2 regions of the Limnohabitans sp. 103DPR2 genome follow, and region 2 is predicted to be linked to the other one. Evidence: riboswitches for the same ligand, from Rfam matches in the RefSeq annotation. Region 2 holds a riboswitch; the other holds the start of a gene.
What was found. Region 2 has a riboswitch for glycine ahead of gcvT (glycine cleavage system aminomethyltransferase GcvT). Riboswitches for the same ligand answer to the same signal wherever they lie in the genome.

Region 1 (8,056 bases), 1.3 Mb from region 2:
CCGATACCTGATCCACCAAACGCTGAAGAGGTGCTTTGGCAGCCTGCGCATCTTCAACCAAGCGAATGATGTTGGACAACACTGTTGTAGTGCCTGTGGCACTGACCGTGACCAGCACGCGGCCCTCACCATTGATGCTGCCACCCGTGACGCGTGCGCCAACATTTTTAGGGACAGGCAAAGGCTCGCCCGTCAGCATGGCTTCATCAACTTGTGTCTGTCCTTCCAGCACCATGCCATCGGCGGCAAAACGTTCACCTGGCAATACCAGCATGCGATCGCCCACCAACAATTCTTCGATGGGAATTTCGACTTCACCATCGGCTGTGATGACGCGCGCTTTTTCAGGGCGCAGTGCATGCAAGGCCCGAATGGCATCGGTGGTTTGACGCTTGGCACGTGCTTCAAGCCACTTGCCTAGCAAAACCAGGGTAATGACAACGGCAGAACCTTCAAAATACAAATGCACCATGTGCCCATCGGCTGCCGTCAGCCACAGCCATATGGACAACAACCACCCGGCTGAGGTGCCAATGGCCACCAACAAATCCATGTTGCCACTGCCGGCTAGCAAGGCATGCCAACCCGCTTTGTAAAAACGTGCGCCCAGAATAAATTGCACAGGTGTGGCCAATAAAAACTGCCACAGCGCAGGCAACATCCAATGCTTACCAAGTGCATCGCCCAACATCGGCAGAACCAAAGGTGCACTGAGCAACAATCCAACAGCGACAGGACCGAAACCAGACCATGCGCCAGCGGGTGCTTGTTCCAAATGTTCTGGGGTCAAGGGCTCGTAACCTGCATCGCGCACTGCACGTCGCAAGCGGGCTTGCTGTTCTTGCGCATTGAGGGCGCCAGACTCTGGCGACTTCCAAGTGACCCTCGCAGATTCAGTGGCCAAATTCACACTGACGTCTTTGACATCGGTCAACTTTCCGATAGCGCGTTCCACCCGCGCAACACATGACGCGCAGGTCATGCCACCAATACCAATATCGCAGGACAATTCAGACATAGGCTAAGCTTACATCTAATTTATTGAGAGGAGTTGATCATGAACAACACATTTCAAGTTCAAGGCATGACTTGTGGCCATTGCGAAATGGCCGTTAAAAAAGCCATCAATCGTTTAGATCCTGAAGCCAAAGTGGTCATCGACCGACCTGCAGGCAAAGTGGACGTAGAGAGTTCCAAAGCGCGCGAAGAAATTGCGCACGTCATTGCAGAAGAAGGTTACACGGTAGCCGCTTAAAGCACCGACAAACGCTGTACTGCTGCCTCGCGCAGCACTCTGGCCAAGGGCACTTCCGACCTTGACTTAAGAGAGACCCAACCAAAGCGGGCATTGGCATTGAGCGCCGGCGTCATTGGCAAGGCCACCAAATCAGGCGCCAGCGCGCGAACAGCCAAGACCACGGCCTGCGTGCTTCTGGCCACATCCAACAAACTCGATACTTCTTCGCAGCGCAATTGGATGAGTTGATCTGGGTGCGCTTGTGCACCATATTTTTCAGTCAATAGGCGCGCCACCTCATCACTCAAGGGCGTTGATGCAATGGGGTAATCAAGCAGTTGCTCAAAGGTGACTTGCTTCAGTTTGGTCAGCGGATGTTTTTTGTTGCACATGAAAGTTCCTGGCAACTCACACAAGGGCTCTACTTTCAAATCAGTCGATGGAGTGAGTGAGCGAATGTCCAGGATCAACGCATCCAACAATCTCTCCCTGAGTTGTTGAACCAACAAAGTGGTGGCACCCCTTGCAATTTCCAAACGTGCGCCGGGACATTCATTGGCTACATAAGTTAAGAGGGGGGTCATCCACAAAGCGCCCGGACCCGAGCCCAATCCCAACTTCAGTTGGCCATGACGTCCTGTTAACAGGTGCTTGCTGCTCTGCTTCAAGTTGTTGGCGGCATCCAGTAATTCGCGCGCTTGCCCCAGGATGTGATGTCCAAAGGGCGTCAGTTCATTCTTGCGCCCCACTCTGTCAAACAAGGCTTGTCCCAGTTCGTCCTCCAGAGATTTGATACTCCGGCTGAGGGCGGGCTGCGTGAGGAACAGCCTTTCAGCCGATTTGCTGAACGAGCCATTGGCGGCCAATTCGATGAAGTGCTTCAGTTGGACCAAGGTCATCGGTTTTTTCCATGCATTTAAATCATGCTAATGAATATTATTATGCATTTGACTTGGATTCAAGCCATTTTTAGGATGAGGGCACTATTTATCCAAAAGAGGAGACAAGAAATGAACGCAGTGGTTGAAAAATGTTTCAAGAGTGCATCCGCAGTTGTGGGCATGTTGCTCGTGGCCGGCACCGTCTTGGCGCAAACCTACCCCTCAAAACCCGTCACGTTGCTGGTGCCCTATCCAGCCGGTGGTTTGTCTGACGTGATTGCCCGCACAGTGAACAACACCTTGTCAAAAAATCTGGGACAGCCCGTGATTGTTGACAACTTGGGCGGAGCAAGTGGTGCCATTGCAGCACAAAAGGTTTTGAACTCACACTCTGACGGTCAAATCATTTTCCAAGGTTCGCCCAACGAATTGATCTTGGCACCCTTGGCGATTTCGGCTGTCAAATTCAAGAGCGAAGATTTCCGTTTGGTGCAAATGATTTCTACAGCACAGATTGCTTTCTTAGCTCGCAAAGATTTGCCTGTGAACAATGTCGATGAATTCTTGGAATATGCGCGCAAAGAAGCCCAGGCTGGCCGCCCCATCACATACGCCAGCGTGGGACCTGGCTCTTTTTACCATTTGCTGGGTGAGCATTTGTCCAAAGTGACCAACATTCCCATGACCCACATTCCTTACAAGGGTGGCGCACCCGCTAACCAAGATTTGATTGGTGGCCAAGTTGATATTTTCTTAGCGCCATTTGGCAAAGCATATGAAGAATTGCAAAAGCAAGGCAAGATCAAAATTTTGGCCATGCTCAACAGCGAGCGTCTGGATTCCGTCAAAGCTTATCCTGCAATTTCAGAAAGCAAGTCACTGAAGAACTTCACTTTCAATATTTGGACAGGCTACTTTGTCAAAAAAGACACACCAGAAGCCATTGTCCAAGTTTTGCATAAAACCATCACGGACTCTCTGAGTGATTCCGCTGTTCGCAGCGGCCTGGAAGCCAACAGCCAACTGGTTGCCAAACCCTTGTCATTGCAAGCCGTTGACAAAGCTTATGCAGATGGCACCGCACAGTTCCGCGCCATTGCCAAGTCCATCAACTTGCAACCGCAATAAACATGACCTACTTGCGCGAAGCGCTCACAGCCCGAGTGGGTGAGTTCATCCAACTGCGGCGAGACATTCACCGCCACCCCGAGTTGGCGTTTGAAGAACATCGCACCGCTGAGTTGGTGGCGTCCAAGCTTGAGTCTTGGGGCTACCAAGTGCACCGCGGCTTGGGCGGCACCGGTGTGGTGGGCACCCTCCAACGTGGCACCAGCACACGCAGCTTGGGCCTGCGTGCCGACATGGATGCCCTGCCCATTCAAGAGGCCAGTGGCGCCGAATGGTCGAGCACCAAGCCCGGTCTGATGCATGCCTGCGGCCATGATGGCCACACCGCCATGCTGCTGGCGGCCGCCCACGAGTTGGCGTTGAACAGCGAGTTTGATGGTGTGCTGCACCTCATCTTTCAACCGGCCGAAGAAGGCGGTGGCGGCGCACTGCGCATGATGCAAGACGGTCTGTTTGACTTGTTCCCTTGCAATGCCATCTTTGCCATGCACAACATGCCTGGCGTACCTGTGGGCAAATTTGTGTTTCGCAGTGGCAGTGCCATGGCGTCCAGTGATTACGTCACCATTCGCGTGAATGGCACAGGCGGACATGGCGGTATGCCGCATCGCGCTGCCGACTCTTTGGTCGCTGCAGCGGCCATCGTCATGGCTTTGCAAACCGTGGTGTCTCGCAATGTCGATCCACTGCACACCGCTGTGGTGACGGTGGGCTCCATTCAAGCTGGCAAGGCCAACAATGTGATTCCCGCGTTGGCCACACTCGAATTGAGTGTTCGCGCTTTGGACCCGGGTGTTCGCAAATTGCTCGAGCAACGCATCAAAGCCATTGCCACATCGCAAGCCGAAAGCTTTGGCTGCATGGCCGAAGTCGACTGGAAAGAAGGCTATTGCGTGTTGGTGAATTCAGAAAACGAAACCAATTTTGCAAGGCAAGTGGCTTTGGATTTGGTCGGCGCTGAGCGCGTTGTTTTAAATGGTCCGCCTTTAACTGGCAGCGAAGATTTTGCCTTCATGCTGGAAAAAATTCCTGGCAGTTATTTGCTCATTGGCAACGGTGATGGCGAATCCGCGGGCGCGTGCATGGTGCACAACCCTGGTTACGACTTCAACGATGACAACATTGCAACAGGCTCTGATTATTGGGTACACTTGACGAAGGAATTCTTCAAGTCTTAATTTAAAGATTCGATTGACATCGGGAGAGATTGCTCCAGAAGCAACGCCGAAGGAGCAACCGCCCCGGAAACTCTCAGGCAAAAGGACCGATGTCATCTTTCATTCTGAAGAGTGGTTTGCGTTTTCGTCCGCAAACCCACCGCAGGAGCAAGCAACACCCCAGCGTGTTGTGAATCTCTCAGGTCCAAAACAGAAGGGGCGCCAAAGGCACAGATGTGTCATGGCCCAACCCTTTGACGTTTTGAAAGATCTGAATCATGAAAACTATTGCCATTGTGGGCGGCGGCATCACCGGCGTCACGACTGCTTATGCACTGGCCAAGCGGGGCTTCTCTGTCACCTTGTTTGAGCGTCACCGCTATGCCGCCATGGAAACTTCATTTGCCAATGGCGGACAGTTGTCGGCCTCGAATGCAGAAGTTTGGACCCACCCCTCCACCATCATCAAGGGCTTGAAGTGGATGCTCAAAAGTGATGCACCACTGCTGGTCAATCCCAAACCCAGCTGGCACAAAATTTCTTGGTTTGCAGAGTTTATGGCTTCCATGACGGCTTACGAAAAGAACACCATTGAAACGGCCAAACTGGCTGTTGCGGCACGTCAACATTTGTTCGCTTGGGCAGAAGCTGAAAACATTGATTTTGATTTAAAGAAGCAAGGCATCTTGCACATTTACCGCGACAAAAAAGGCTTTGACCACGCTGGCAAAGTTTCTGAAATGTTGGCCAAGGGTGGCTTGCCACGCCATGCGGTGACCCCCGAAGAAATGAAAGCCATCGAACCCACTTTGGCTGGCCAATACTACGGCGGCTATTTCACAGAAAGTGACTCTACGGGAGACATCCACAAGTTCACCAACGGTTTAGCCATGGCTGCAAAGCGTTTAGGTGTTCGCACTTTGTATGACCAAGACGTCACCAACATTCAAAGCGACAACAACCAAGTCAAGATCAGTGTAGCCCACTCAGATGCGCCTACCAGCATTCATACGTTTGACAGCGTGGTGGTGTGCGCAGGCGTTGCCAGCAACCAATTTGCTTCACAACTGGGTGACCGCGTCAACATCTACCCTGTCAAAGGCTATTCCATCACGGTCAATTTGAACGACGCTGAAAGCCAAGCAGGCGCACCGCAGGTCAGCTTGCTGGACGACGAAACCAAACTGGTTACTAGCCGTTTAGGCGAAGACCGATTCCGTGTGGCGGGCACGGCTGAATTCAACGGCTACAACCGCGACATTCGCGCAGACCGCATCAAGCCATTGGTCGATTGGGTCAACCAATGCTTCCCCAAAATCAACACCCGCTCCGTGGTGCCATGGGCTGGCTTGCGTCCCATGATGCCCAACATGATGCCCCGCGTGGGTCGTGGCAAAGCTGCCAATGTGTTTTACAACACAGGTCACGGTCACTTAGGTTGGACATTGTCTGCCGTGACGGCAGACATGGTGGCGGAAGTGGTGGCGGCTCAAGCTTCTGCTGAGCGTGCCACGATCATTTCAGGATCGACCAACCTGGCACGTGTGTCCACGTAATAACCGCCGTATTCGGTGTACTTCAAGACAGCACATTGACATGTGCTGCACTTGAAGACGTCGCAGCGGTTGTAGGGAAAGTAGTCCACTGCAATAGGCGCGTTCGGTGAGTCGTAGCGCGTGCCCTTGGGATGGAATTCTTCGAAGGTCAATTCCATTTGGCCTTCGGCTAGTTCTTGCCTAAGAGTGCCTGCAGCTTGCATTTGGTCAGCGGGCCAGCGTGCGTCGGGTACGCTTTCCCAGCCTTTGCAGATTTTCAGGGCGCAGGTGCAGTGATGCGGTGCTTGAGCAGCCAGTGCTTTCAGCTGTTCCGCTTTGAAGGGGTGTTCATTTGACATGCCTCTATTTTGCGCGATGCAAGGGACAACCCGCCACGGACATGTCAGCCCTCAAAATGTTGCCATTCGTAGAGTCTGTGCAATACAAAGTTTTGCGGTCTTTGCCACCAAATGCCATGTTGGTGAGCGACGCGCCTTTGGGTCCCGTCAGAATTTCTTCGGGTTCCGCCCAATGTGACAGCACCCACACATAAGCCAATCCTGGATTGGCCACCAGCAGTCGACCACTTTCATCCATGGCCAAACCGTCAGGACCACTCGGTCCATAGGAAGTGAAAAACTGCCCTACTTTAGACACACTGCCATCGCTCAACAAAGGCATGCGCCACACAGAATTTCCGCGCGTTGCAGCGACAAACAAAAACCGCTCATCGGGTGACAACACGATGCCATTGGGGCTGGGCACATTGTTCAGCAACAGGTCTAACTTGCCATCGGGCGACAGTCTGTACACCCGCCCAGAGGGGTCGTGCATGCCGGTTTGCCCTTGGTCTGTGAAATACACATTGCCCCGGGCGTCCAGCACCAAATCATTCACACCTTTGAAGCTTTCGCTATTGCGGCGCTCAAGGAAAGATTTGACACGCCCCGTTTGAATGTTCAGGCGCATCAAACCGTTTTTGTAATCGGTGACCAGCAACTCGGTCTCGCTTAGAAACTTCATGCCATTGGGCTCACCATCCCATTGCGCCACCAAGTCCCACTCTCCTTTTGGATCAATTCGAAACACACGGCCAAAAGGTATGTCGGTGACGTAGAGGTTGCCATGCGTGTCAAATACCGGGCCCTCCAAAAATGAATCCGCCAATCGCCCGCCCTGATTCACATCGGCCCATTCACTGCGCACGCCAGTCTGCCTGAATTTCTCAGGCATGGCGCTAAATATTTCAAGAGGTCGAATGAGTGGATTTTGAAGTATGAGCATGTGGCAACCTAAAGTGCATTGTCACTCTTTTTTAATGCCCGCAGCCTTCACTGTGGCAGCCCATCGCTGGGTCTCGCCTGCCAAGTACTTTCGAAACTCATCAGGTGTAGAAGCCACAATGCGCGAACCCAGGCTCTCGAACTTGGCTTTGACTTCGGGAATTGCCAACACCTCTTTCACCGCGACCTGCAGACGATTCACAATTTCAGGAGAGGTGCCTTTGGGCAAGAAAATACCGTTCCACTCATAAGACTCATAGGGCTTGCCAATCACTTCGGTAACTGTCGGCACGTCTGGGAAAGCAGGGTTACGTTGTGCAGAAGTAATGGCCAGCGCCCTGACCGTGCCACTTTTGACATGACCACTGATGGCAGGCAAATTGAAAAAGCCCATGTCCACTTCAGCGGCAATCACCGCGGTCACCGCAAGGCCACCACTCTTGTAAGGGATGTGCAGCATGTTGACGCCTGCAGCCTGGTTCATCAACTCAGGTGCCATGTACTGCACCGTGCCTTGCCCACCGGAACCAAAAGTCAATTTGCCAGGCGATTGCTTGGCCGCCTTCAGGAAGTCTTGTGCTGTGGCAAATGTGGAGGTTTTAGGCACCGTCAGCAACATGGGCGTCACACCCACTTGCGTGACAGGAATCAAATCTTTTTCTGCATCGAATGGCATTTTTTGCAAATGTGGATTGATCGACAACGGTGTTGCGTCGTACAAAACCGTGAAGCCATCGGGTGAGGCTTGCGCCACAGCTTGCTCTCCAATGACGCCGCTTGCACCAGCTTTGTTCACCACCACGACGGCGGTGGACAGCTTGGTGCCCAAGTGCTG
Region 2 (8,056 bases):
CTTCAATATCGTTGCGCGTTGTGGTTTCGTCCAAAGACACGGCAATGCTGTCGGCTGAGAGCTTGCGAAGGTTCATGCCTTTGAGCAAGGCTTTTTGTAACACGGCATCTGTGCGTGCGCCGGTGATCACTTGCAAAGTGTCGAACGCAGATTTGTGCGCCAATTTGCAACCCAGTTGTTCTAAGCCCTCTGCCAAAACGGCTGTGTAACTGGCCACGCGTTGCGCGATGCGCTTCAAACCGACGGGACCGTGATACACAGCGTACATGCTGGCCACCACGGCGGGCAAGACCTGTGCCGTGCAAATGTTGGAGGTGGCTTTTTCGCGGCGAATGTGTTGCTCGCGGGTTTGCAAAGCCAAGCGATAGGCTGGGTTGCCATGTGCGTCGACACTCACGCCCACCAAGCGGCCAGGCATGGAGCGTTTGAAATCGTCACGACACGCAAGGTAAGCTGCGTGCGGGCCACCGGCGCCCATGGGCATGCCAAAACGTTGGGTGGTGCCCACCACAATGTCGGCATCCAATTCGCCGGGGGGTGTGACCAAGGTGAGGGCCAACAAATCTGCGGCAACGATAAAGGCGGCTTGCGCAGCGTGGGCCTGTGCAATGACATCTTTCAAATCGTGAATCATGCCCGCTGTGGAAGGGTACTGCGCGACCACTGCAAAGTAGTCGTGTTGCTTCATCAACTCAGGCGCAAAGCCCACCAACACATTCAAGCCCAATGGCGCAGCACGTGTTTGAATCACCTCAATCGTTTGCGGATGGCAATCGCCCGCCACAATGATGTTGTTGCTTTTGGATTTGACCGATCGTTTGGCCAGGGTCATGGCTTCGGCAGCTGCTGTGGCTTCGTCCAGCATGGAGGCATTGGCAATGGGCATGGCCGTTAAATCGCAGACCATGGTTTGGAAATTCACCAAAGCTTCCATGCGGCCTTGGCTGATCTCGGCTTGGTAGGGCGTGTAGGCCGTGTACCAGGCTGGGTTTTCCAAAATGTTGCGAAGGATCACGCCGGGTGTGTGATTGCCGTAATAGCCCTGGCCAATGAAACTTTTGAGAATCTTGTTTTGTTGCGCCATGGCTTTGAGCTCTGCCAATGCGCTGGCTTCAGTCACTGGCGCAGGCAACTTCATGGCTTGGCTGCGCGCAATCGAAGCTGGCACGATGCTTTCAATCAAAGCACGCCTAGATGCCACACCAATGACGGACAACATGTGATGCTCATCTGCTTCACTGATGCCAATGTGGCGTGCAATGAATTCACTGTCGTTTTCGAGTTGGCTTAAAGGGGTGGCAGATGACATCAACATGGTAGGGCTTTCAAACGCAAAGTTCGATCAATACAAGCAACAAAGTTTCAATTCAGATTTCAGTGGGATGCCGCAAACGCTGTGTACGCTGTTTCGTCCAACAACGCATTCACTTGAGATGCATCTGACAACTTCACTTTGAAGAACCAACCGGCACCCAGGGGATCGGTATTGGCCAAAGAGGGATCTTCACGCAGGGCTTCGTTCACTTCTGTAATTTCACCGCTGATGGGCATGTACACATCGGCTGCAGCCTTCACAGACTCGACCACGCCAGCCACAGCTTTCTGTTCAAAGCTACTGCCAACTTCTGGCAACTCCACAAACACCACATCACCCAAAGCGTCTTGCGCATGGTGCGTAATGCCCACAGTGGCCACATCGCCTTCAACCTTGATCCACTCGTGCTCTTCGGTGTACTTCAAACTCATTTTTCTCTCCTTGAATAAATTAATTGGGGTCAGATCAACATTAATTATCGGGGTCAGATCACAATTGTTGGGTGCTATTTAGCCGCGGTAATAACGATTGGGAACAAAAGGCATGGCACTGACCGTCATGGGCACAGCTTTGCCGCGCACCATGGCATTCACAACCGTGCCCATTGCAGCATTGGCTGCGTCCACATACCCCATGGCCACAGGCACATTGGCGGTGGGACCTAGCAAACCACTGGACACTTCACCGATCTTGACGCCCTGCAAGCTTTGCAGTTCCACATGTTCGCGAACGGGCACACGTTCTTGCGCAATCAAACCCACACGTTTGCGAGTCAGGGGATGCGTGCCATCCAATTGGCCCAACACGATGGTGGCACCAGGGAAACAGCCAGCGCGTGCGCCGCCTGTGCGACGTACTTTTTGAATGGCCCAGTTGAGACCTGCTTCGATGGGTGTGGTGGTGGTGTCGATGTCGTTGCCATACAAACACAATCCCGCTTCGAGGCGCAGGGAATTGCGAGCACCCAAACCAATGGGCTTCACTTCCACTTGCGCTAACAAAGCGCGGGCGAACGCATCCACTTCGGTGTTGCCGACAGAAATTTCAAAGCCATCTTCACCGGTATAGCCAGAGCGTGTGATGAACAGATCCGCACCTTGCCATTCAAACGCTGCGCCAGTCATGAACACCAACTTTTCAACGCCTGGCACCATGCGTGACAAAGCATCAACCGCTTTAGGACCTTGCAAAGCCAAGAGGGCGCGCTCGGGCATGGGAATGACTTTGCAACGCGAACCAATGCGCGCTTGAATGTGCGCAATGTCGCCCGCTTTGCATGCACCGTTCACAATCACAAAAATATCGGTGCCACGGTTCACAAACATCAAGTCGTCAATGATGGTGCCTTCGTCGGTGAGCAGCAAGCCATAGCGCTGCTTGCCCACTGGCAAATCGATTACATCGACAGGCATCAAGGATTCAAATGCCGCAGCAGCATCGGGACCGACCAAACGCAATTGACCCATGTGCGACACATCAAACAAGCCCGCTTCGGCGCGTGTGTGATGGTGCTCTGCCATCAAACCCATGGGGTATTGAACAGGCATGCTGTAGCCCGCAAAGGGCACCATGCGTGCGCCAAGTTCGATGTGCAAAGCATTAAGGGGGGTGTTGAGCAAAGCGGTGTCAGCGGACAATTCAATTCTCCAAGGGCAAAGTAAAACCATGACCGAAATCATGGGTTGCCCTCGCTGTCCGCTTTACCTGAGCGATTCGCCGGTTGTGTCTTTCGGGGGAAAGACTCACTGCGGGTTGCGCCTTCGGTGGAGGGTTCGACCGGATGGTCCGCCCTCTCTCTCCAGTGAGGATGCGTTGCTAAACAAAGTTAACAACGTTTGTCAGTCCTGGGTACCTGAGCGTTCAGAAATATAAAAATTTCCTGCGCCTTCGGTGGCAGTCTTTTACAAGCCTGCACTCTCCTGACGGCTCAAATTATAAACAGGTCTTTTGAACCTGCCAGCACTTTTTACATGCCTGAGTAGTTGGGTCCGCCACCGCCTTCTGGTGTGACCCAGACGATGTTTTGCGTAGGATCTTTGATGTCGCAGGTTTTGCAATGCACACAGTTTTGCGCATTGATTTGCAGGCGATCGGATTGGTCTTCGTTCTTGACGTACTCGTAAACGCCAGCAGGGCAATAACGCGCCTCGGGGCCTGCAAATTTGGCCAAGTTGATGCCCACCGGCACGCTGGCGTCCTTCAAGGTGAGGTGCGCTGGTTGATTCTCTTCGTGGTTGGTGTTGCTGATGAACACACTCGACAATCGATCAAACGTGAGCTTGCCATCGGGCTTGGGATATTGAATGGGTTGGCATTCGGCAGCAGGCTTGAGGTAAGTGTGGTCGGCCGCTGCACGGCGAAGCGTCCAGGGCACATGGCCGCGCAACACAAATTGCTCCACACCGGTCATGAGCGTGCCCACTGTGCGGCCTTTTTTGAACCACTGCTTGAAGTTGCGGGCCTTGTTCAACTCGGTGTGCAACCAGCTGTTCTCGAAAGCTTCTGGGTACGCGCTGAGTTCGTCATGCGCGCGTCCAGCTTGCAATGCGTCATAGGCCGCTTCGGCTGCCAACATGCCAGTCTTGATGGCTGCGTGGCTTCCTTTGATGCGGCTGGCATTGAGATACCCCGCATCGCAACCTACCAAGGCGCCACCTGGGAACACTGTTTTGGGCAAAGACAAGAGTCCGCCTGCCGTAATGGCACGCGCACCATAAGAAATGCGTTTGGCCGGCGCAATGCCTTTGGCCTCGTCGCCTTCAAAGTACCAACGGATGTTGGGGTGCGTTTTGAAGCGTTGGAACTCTTCAAAGGGGCTGAGCCAAGGGTTGGTGTAATCCAAGCCCACCACAAAACCCACCACCACTTTGTTGTCTTCCATGTGATACAAGAAAGAGCCGCCGTAAGTGTTTTCGTCTAAGGGCCAACCGGCGCTGTGCAAAGCCAAACCAGCTTTGTGACGTGCAGGGTCAATTTCCCAAAGTTCTTTGATGCCAATGCCGTAGCTTTGTGGATCTTTGCCATCGTCCAATTTGAATTTGGCAATCACTTGCTTGCCCAAATGGCCGCGTGCACCTTCGGCAAACACGGTGTACTTGGCGTGCAGTTCCATGCCCAATTGGAAATTGTCGGTGGGCTCGCCATCTTTGCCGATACCCATGTTGCCAGTGGCCACACCCTTGACGGAGCCGTCGGCGTTGTACAAAACTTCTGCCGCTGTAAAGCCAGGGAAAATTTCCACGCCCAAGGCTTCGGCTTGTTCGCCTAACCAGCGGGTGAGGTTGCCCAAGCTGATGATGTAGTTGCCATCGTTGTGAAAGCAGGGTGGCAGGGCGAAATTGGGGACGCGTGTGGCGCCGTTTTCAGTGGTCATCAAGAAGATGTCTTCCGTGACCGGTTGATTTAAAGGGGCGCCCATTTCTTTCCAGTTGGGAAAGAGTTCAGTCAGGGCAATGGGGTCCATGATGGCGCCCGACAAAATGTGCGCGCCGGGCTCGGAACCTTTTTCCAACACCACCACAGAAACTTCCGTGCCTTTTTCTTGGGCCAATTGCTTCAAGCGAATGGCCGTTGACAAACCTGCTGGGCCACCGCCCACAATCACCACGTCGTATTCCATGGATTCGCGGGGACCGTGTGTATTCAAAATCTCTTCGGGTGTCATGGTGGACTCACATCAAGTTGAAATTTAGGGGCCAAATATGGCAATCTGTCCATTTTAAGCGTGGAAGAGGCAGAATCTGCCTTCATCAAGTCACCTAAATGATGACTTAGGCCAATGCAATTAGTCGAGATGAACGATGAAATTTGAAATACCAGAGATCAAGAAAAAAGTTCACGAAATGATCATCCCCATTCGGTGGGGTGACATGGATGCCATGGGGCATGTCAACAACACGGTTTACTTTAGATATCTGGAAACCGTGCGCATTGATTATTTTCAGTCGATTGGCTGCGAGCCTAATCCGCAAGGGCAGGGGCCCGTCATCGTGAATGCCTTTTGCAATTTCTACAAACAGCTGGAATACCCAGGGAATGTGCTGGCCAAAATGTATGTTAGCGACCCTGCGCGCACCACTTTTGAGAGCTGGTGCACCTTGGAGCTGGTGGACAAGCCTGGTGTGATTTACGCGGCAGGCGGCGCCACCACAATTTGGGTGGATTTCCCTTTGCAAAAAGCCGTGAACTTGCCGGACGAAATCAGGGCTCGCGTGACGCCCTGAAAAAGCAAGCCGCCGAGAGCCTGTTATTTTTGTTTGGGCACGCGACCCATCAAGTAAAACTCAGGATTGGGCATCATGTTGCTGAAGCTGGCCATGCGGTTGGACAAACCAAAGAAGGCTGTAATGGCCGCAATGTCCCAAATGTCTTCGTCGTCTAAGCCATGCGCATGCAAAGGCGCAAAGTCGGCATCTTCAATTTGGTCGCTGTGCAAACACACCTTCATGGCGAAATCGAGCATGGCGCGCTGCCGCGGTGAGATGTCTGCTTTGCGATAGTTGACCGCCACTTGATCGGCCACCAAGGGCTTCTTTTCGTAAATGCGCAGGATGGCGCCATGGGCCACCACGCAATACAAACAGTTGTTGGCCGCACTGGTGGTGGTGACGATCATTTCGCGATCGCCTTTGGTCAGGTTGCTGGTGCGACCTACAGACTCGGGCACCATGAGGGCGTCATGGTAAGCAAAGAACGCGCGCCACTCTGCGGGTCTGCGCGCAAAAGCCAAAAAGACTTGCGGCACAAAACCAGCCTTTTCTTGCACCTCCAAAATCTTGGCGCGAATGTCTTCGGGAACATCTTTGAGCTCAGGTACGGGGTAGCGTTGGGCTTTGGCGGTGCTGGTCATGGTCAATCCTTGTCAGTTTTCCGATTCTATTCACCTATTACACTATGGGTTTTAAGTCTTTCCCCTCTTAGGAGTGCCCTGTGAACAAGATTTTCCCCTCTGCGGCCGAGGCGCTGAAAGGCGTCGTGGCAGATGGTCAACTGCTTGCTGTGGGTGGCTTTGGCCTCTGCGGTATCCCTGAAGCCCTGATTGATGCGCTGCGCGACTCTGGATGCAAAAACCTCACCGCCATTTCGAACAATGCGGGTGTCGACGGTTTTGGCTTGGGCAAGTTGCTTGAAACACGTCAGATTAAAAAAATGATTTCATCCTATGTGGGTGAGAACAAAGAATTTGAGCGTCAGTTTTTGGCGGGTGAATTGGAATTGGAATTCACCCCCCAAGGCACGCTGGCTGAAAAGCTGCGCGCCGGCGGTGCGGGCATTCCAGCCTTCTTCACCAAAACAGGCGTGGGCACAGTGGTGGCAGATGGCAAAGAGCTGCGTGAGTTTGATGGCGAAACTTACGTGATGGAGCGCGCTTTGGTGCCTGACGTGTCTTTGGTGAAAGCATGGCGCGCCGACAAATCAGGCAACTTGCAATTTCGCCTAACAGCGCGCAACTTCAATCCTGCGGTGGCCATGGCCGGCAAGGTGTGCATTGTGGAAGTTGAAGAGATTGTGGAAACCGGCGACATGGTGCCCGATCAAATTCACTTGCCTGGCATTTATGTTCATCGCTTGGTGCTCAACAAGCACCCCGAAAAGCGCATTGAAAAACGCACCATCACAGAGAAAGCAGGAGTCTGAGCATGAGCTGGAATCAAGACCAAATGGCGGCGCGTGCTGCCCACGAATTACAAGACGGCTTTTATGTGAACTTGGGCATTGGCATTCCCACTTTGGTGGCCAACCATGTGCCCAGCAACATTGAAGTGTGGCTGCAATCTGAAAACGGCATGCTGGGCATTGGCCCATTCCCCACAGAAGATGAAGTCGACGCCGACTTGATCAATGCGGGCAAACAAACAGTGACCACCATCAAAGGCTCTTCCATCTTTGGCAGTCATGACAGCTTCGCGATGATTCGCGGTGGCAAAATCAATTTGTCCATCCTGGGCGCCATGCAAGTGAGCGAAAAGGGCGACCTGGCCAACTGGATGATTCCAGGCAAGATGGTCAAGGGCATGGGCGGCGCCATGGACTTGGTGGCGGGCGTGAAGCGCGTCATCATCTTGATGGAACACGTGGCCAAGAAAAAAGACGGCACCGAAGATTTGAAAATCTTGCCCCAGTGCACATTGCCTTTAACGGGTGTGGGCGTTGTGGATCGCATCATCACTGATTTGGCTGTGATGGATGTTGTGCCTGAAGGTTTGAAGGTTGTGGAGATGGCCCCCGGTGTGACGCAAGAAGTTTTGCAAAGTAAAACGGGTGTGAAGCTAATTTTCTAAACCCCATTAGAAAATTCTCCCAACAAAAAAGCCGCTGTGAAGCGGCTTTTTTGTTGGTGTCACATCTCCTTGGTGGAGATGCGGTGATGCATTTCTATCACTTTAAAATATCGCCCATGCACAAGTACTTCATCTCGAGGTACTCTTCCATGCCATGGTGTGAGCCCTCGCGGCCCAAGCCCGATTGCTTCACGCCGCCAAAGGGCACATGCTCAGTGGCAATGATGCCCACATTGATGCCCACCATGCCGTATTCCAAACCTTCACTGACGCGGAAGATGCGGCCCACATCGCGGCTGTAGAAATAACTGGCCAAGCCAAACTCGGTGTTGTTGGCGGCAGCTATGGCTTCTTGCTCTGTTTTGAATTTGAAGACCGGTGCAAAGGGACCGAAGGTTTCTTCGCGCGCGCACAGCATGTCGGATGTGGCATTGCCAATGACGGTGGGTTCAAAGAACTG

Region 1: linked by a shared signal. The riboswitch ahead of L103DPR2_RS05130 (D-amino acid dehydrogenase) and the one ahead of gcvT (glycine cleavage system aminomethyltransferase GcvT) in region 2 are both predicted to bind glycine.

The regions. Positions count from the first base shown of each region.
Region 1 covers NZ_CP011834.1:1,038,808-1,046,863, reverse strand. The annotation lists gene L103DPR2_RS05155 (heavy metal translocating P-type ATPase) at 1-1,018, opposite strand, end outside; gene L103DPR2_RS05150 (heavy-metal-associated domain-containing protein) at 1,058-1,255, shown strand; gene L103DPR2_RS05145 (LysR family transcriptional regulator) at 1,252-2,136, opposite strand; gene L103DPR2_RS05140 (tripartite tricarboxylate transporter substrate binding protein) at 2,248-3,246, shown strand; gene L103DPR2_RS05135 (M20 aminoacylase family protein) at 3,249-4,424, shown strand; glycine riboswitch at 4,435-4,523, shown strand; gene L103DPR2_RS05130 (D-amino acid dehydrogenase) at 4,682-5,959, shown strand; gene L103DPR2_RS05125 (hypothetical protein) at 5,893-6,297, opposite strand; gene L103DPR2_RS05120 (SMP-30/gluconolactonase/LRE family protein) at 6,302-7,222, opposite strand; gene L103DPR2_RS05115 (Bug family tripartite tricarboxylate transporter substrate binding protein) at 7,244-8,056, opposite strand, start outside.
Region 2 covers NZ_CP011834.1:2,342,861-2,350,916, reverse strand. The annotation lists gene gcvP (aminomethyl-transferring glycine dehydrogenase) at 1-1,315, opposite strand, end outside; gene gcvH (glycine cleavage system protein GcvH) at 1,375-1,746, opposite strand; gene gcvT (glycine cleavage system aminomethyltransferase GcvT) at 1,825-2,982, opposite strand; glycine riboswitch at 2,997-3,127, opposite strand; glycine riboswitch at 3,145-3,247, opposite strand; gene L103DPR2_RS11240 (electron transfer flavoprotein-ubiquinone oxidoreductase) at 3,282-4,979, opposite strand; gene L103DPR2_RS11235 (acyl-CoA thioesterase) at 5,116-5,538, shown strand; gene L103DPR2_RS11230 (peroxidase-related enzyme) at 5,562-6,164, opposite strand; gene L103DPR2_RS11225 (CoA transferase subunit A) at 6,245-6,952, shown strand; gene L103DPR2_RS11220 (CoA transferase subunit B) at 6,955-7,596, shown strand; gene L103DPR2_RS11215 (NAD-dependent succinate-semialdehyde dehydrogenase) at 7,694-8,056, opposite strand, start outside.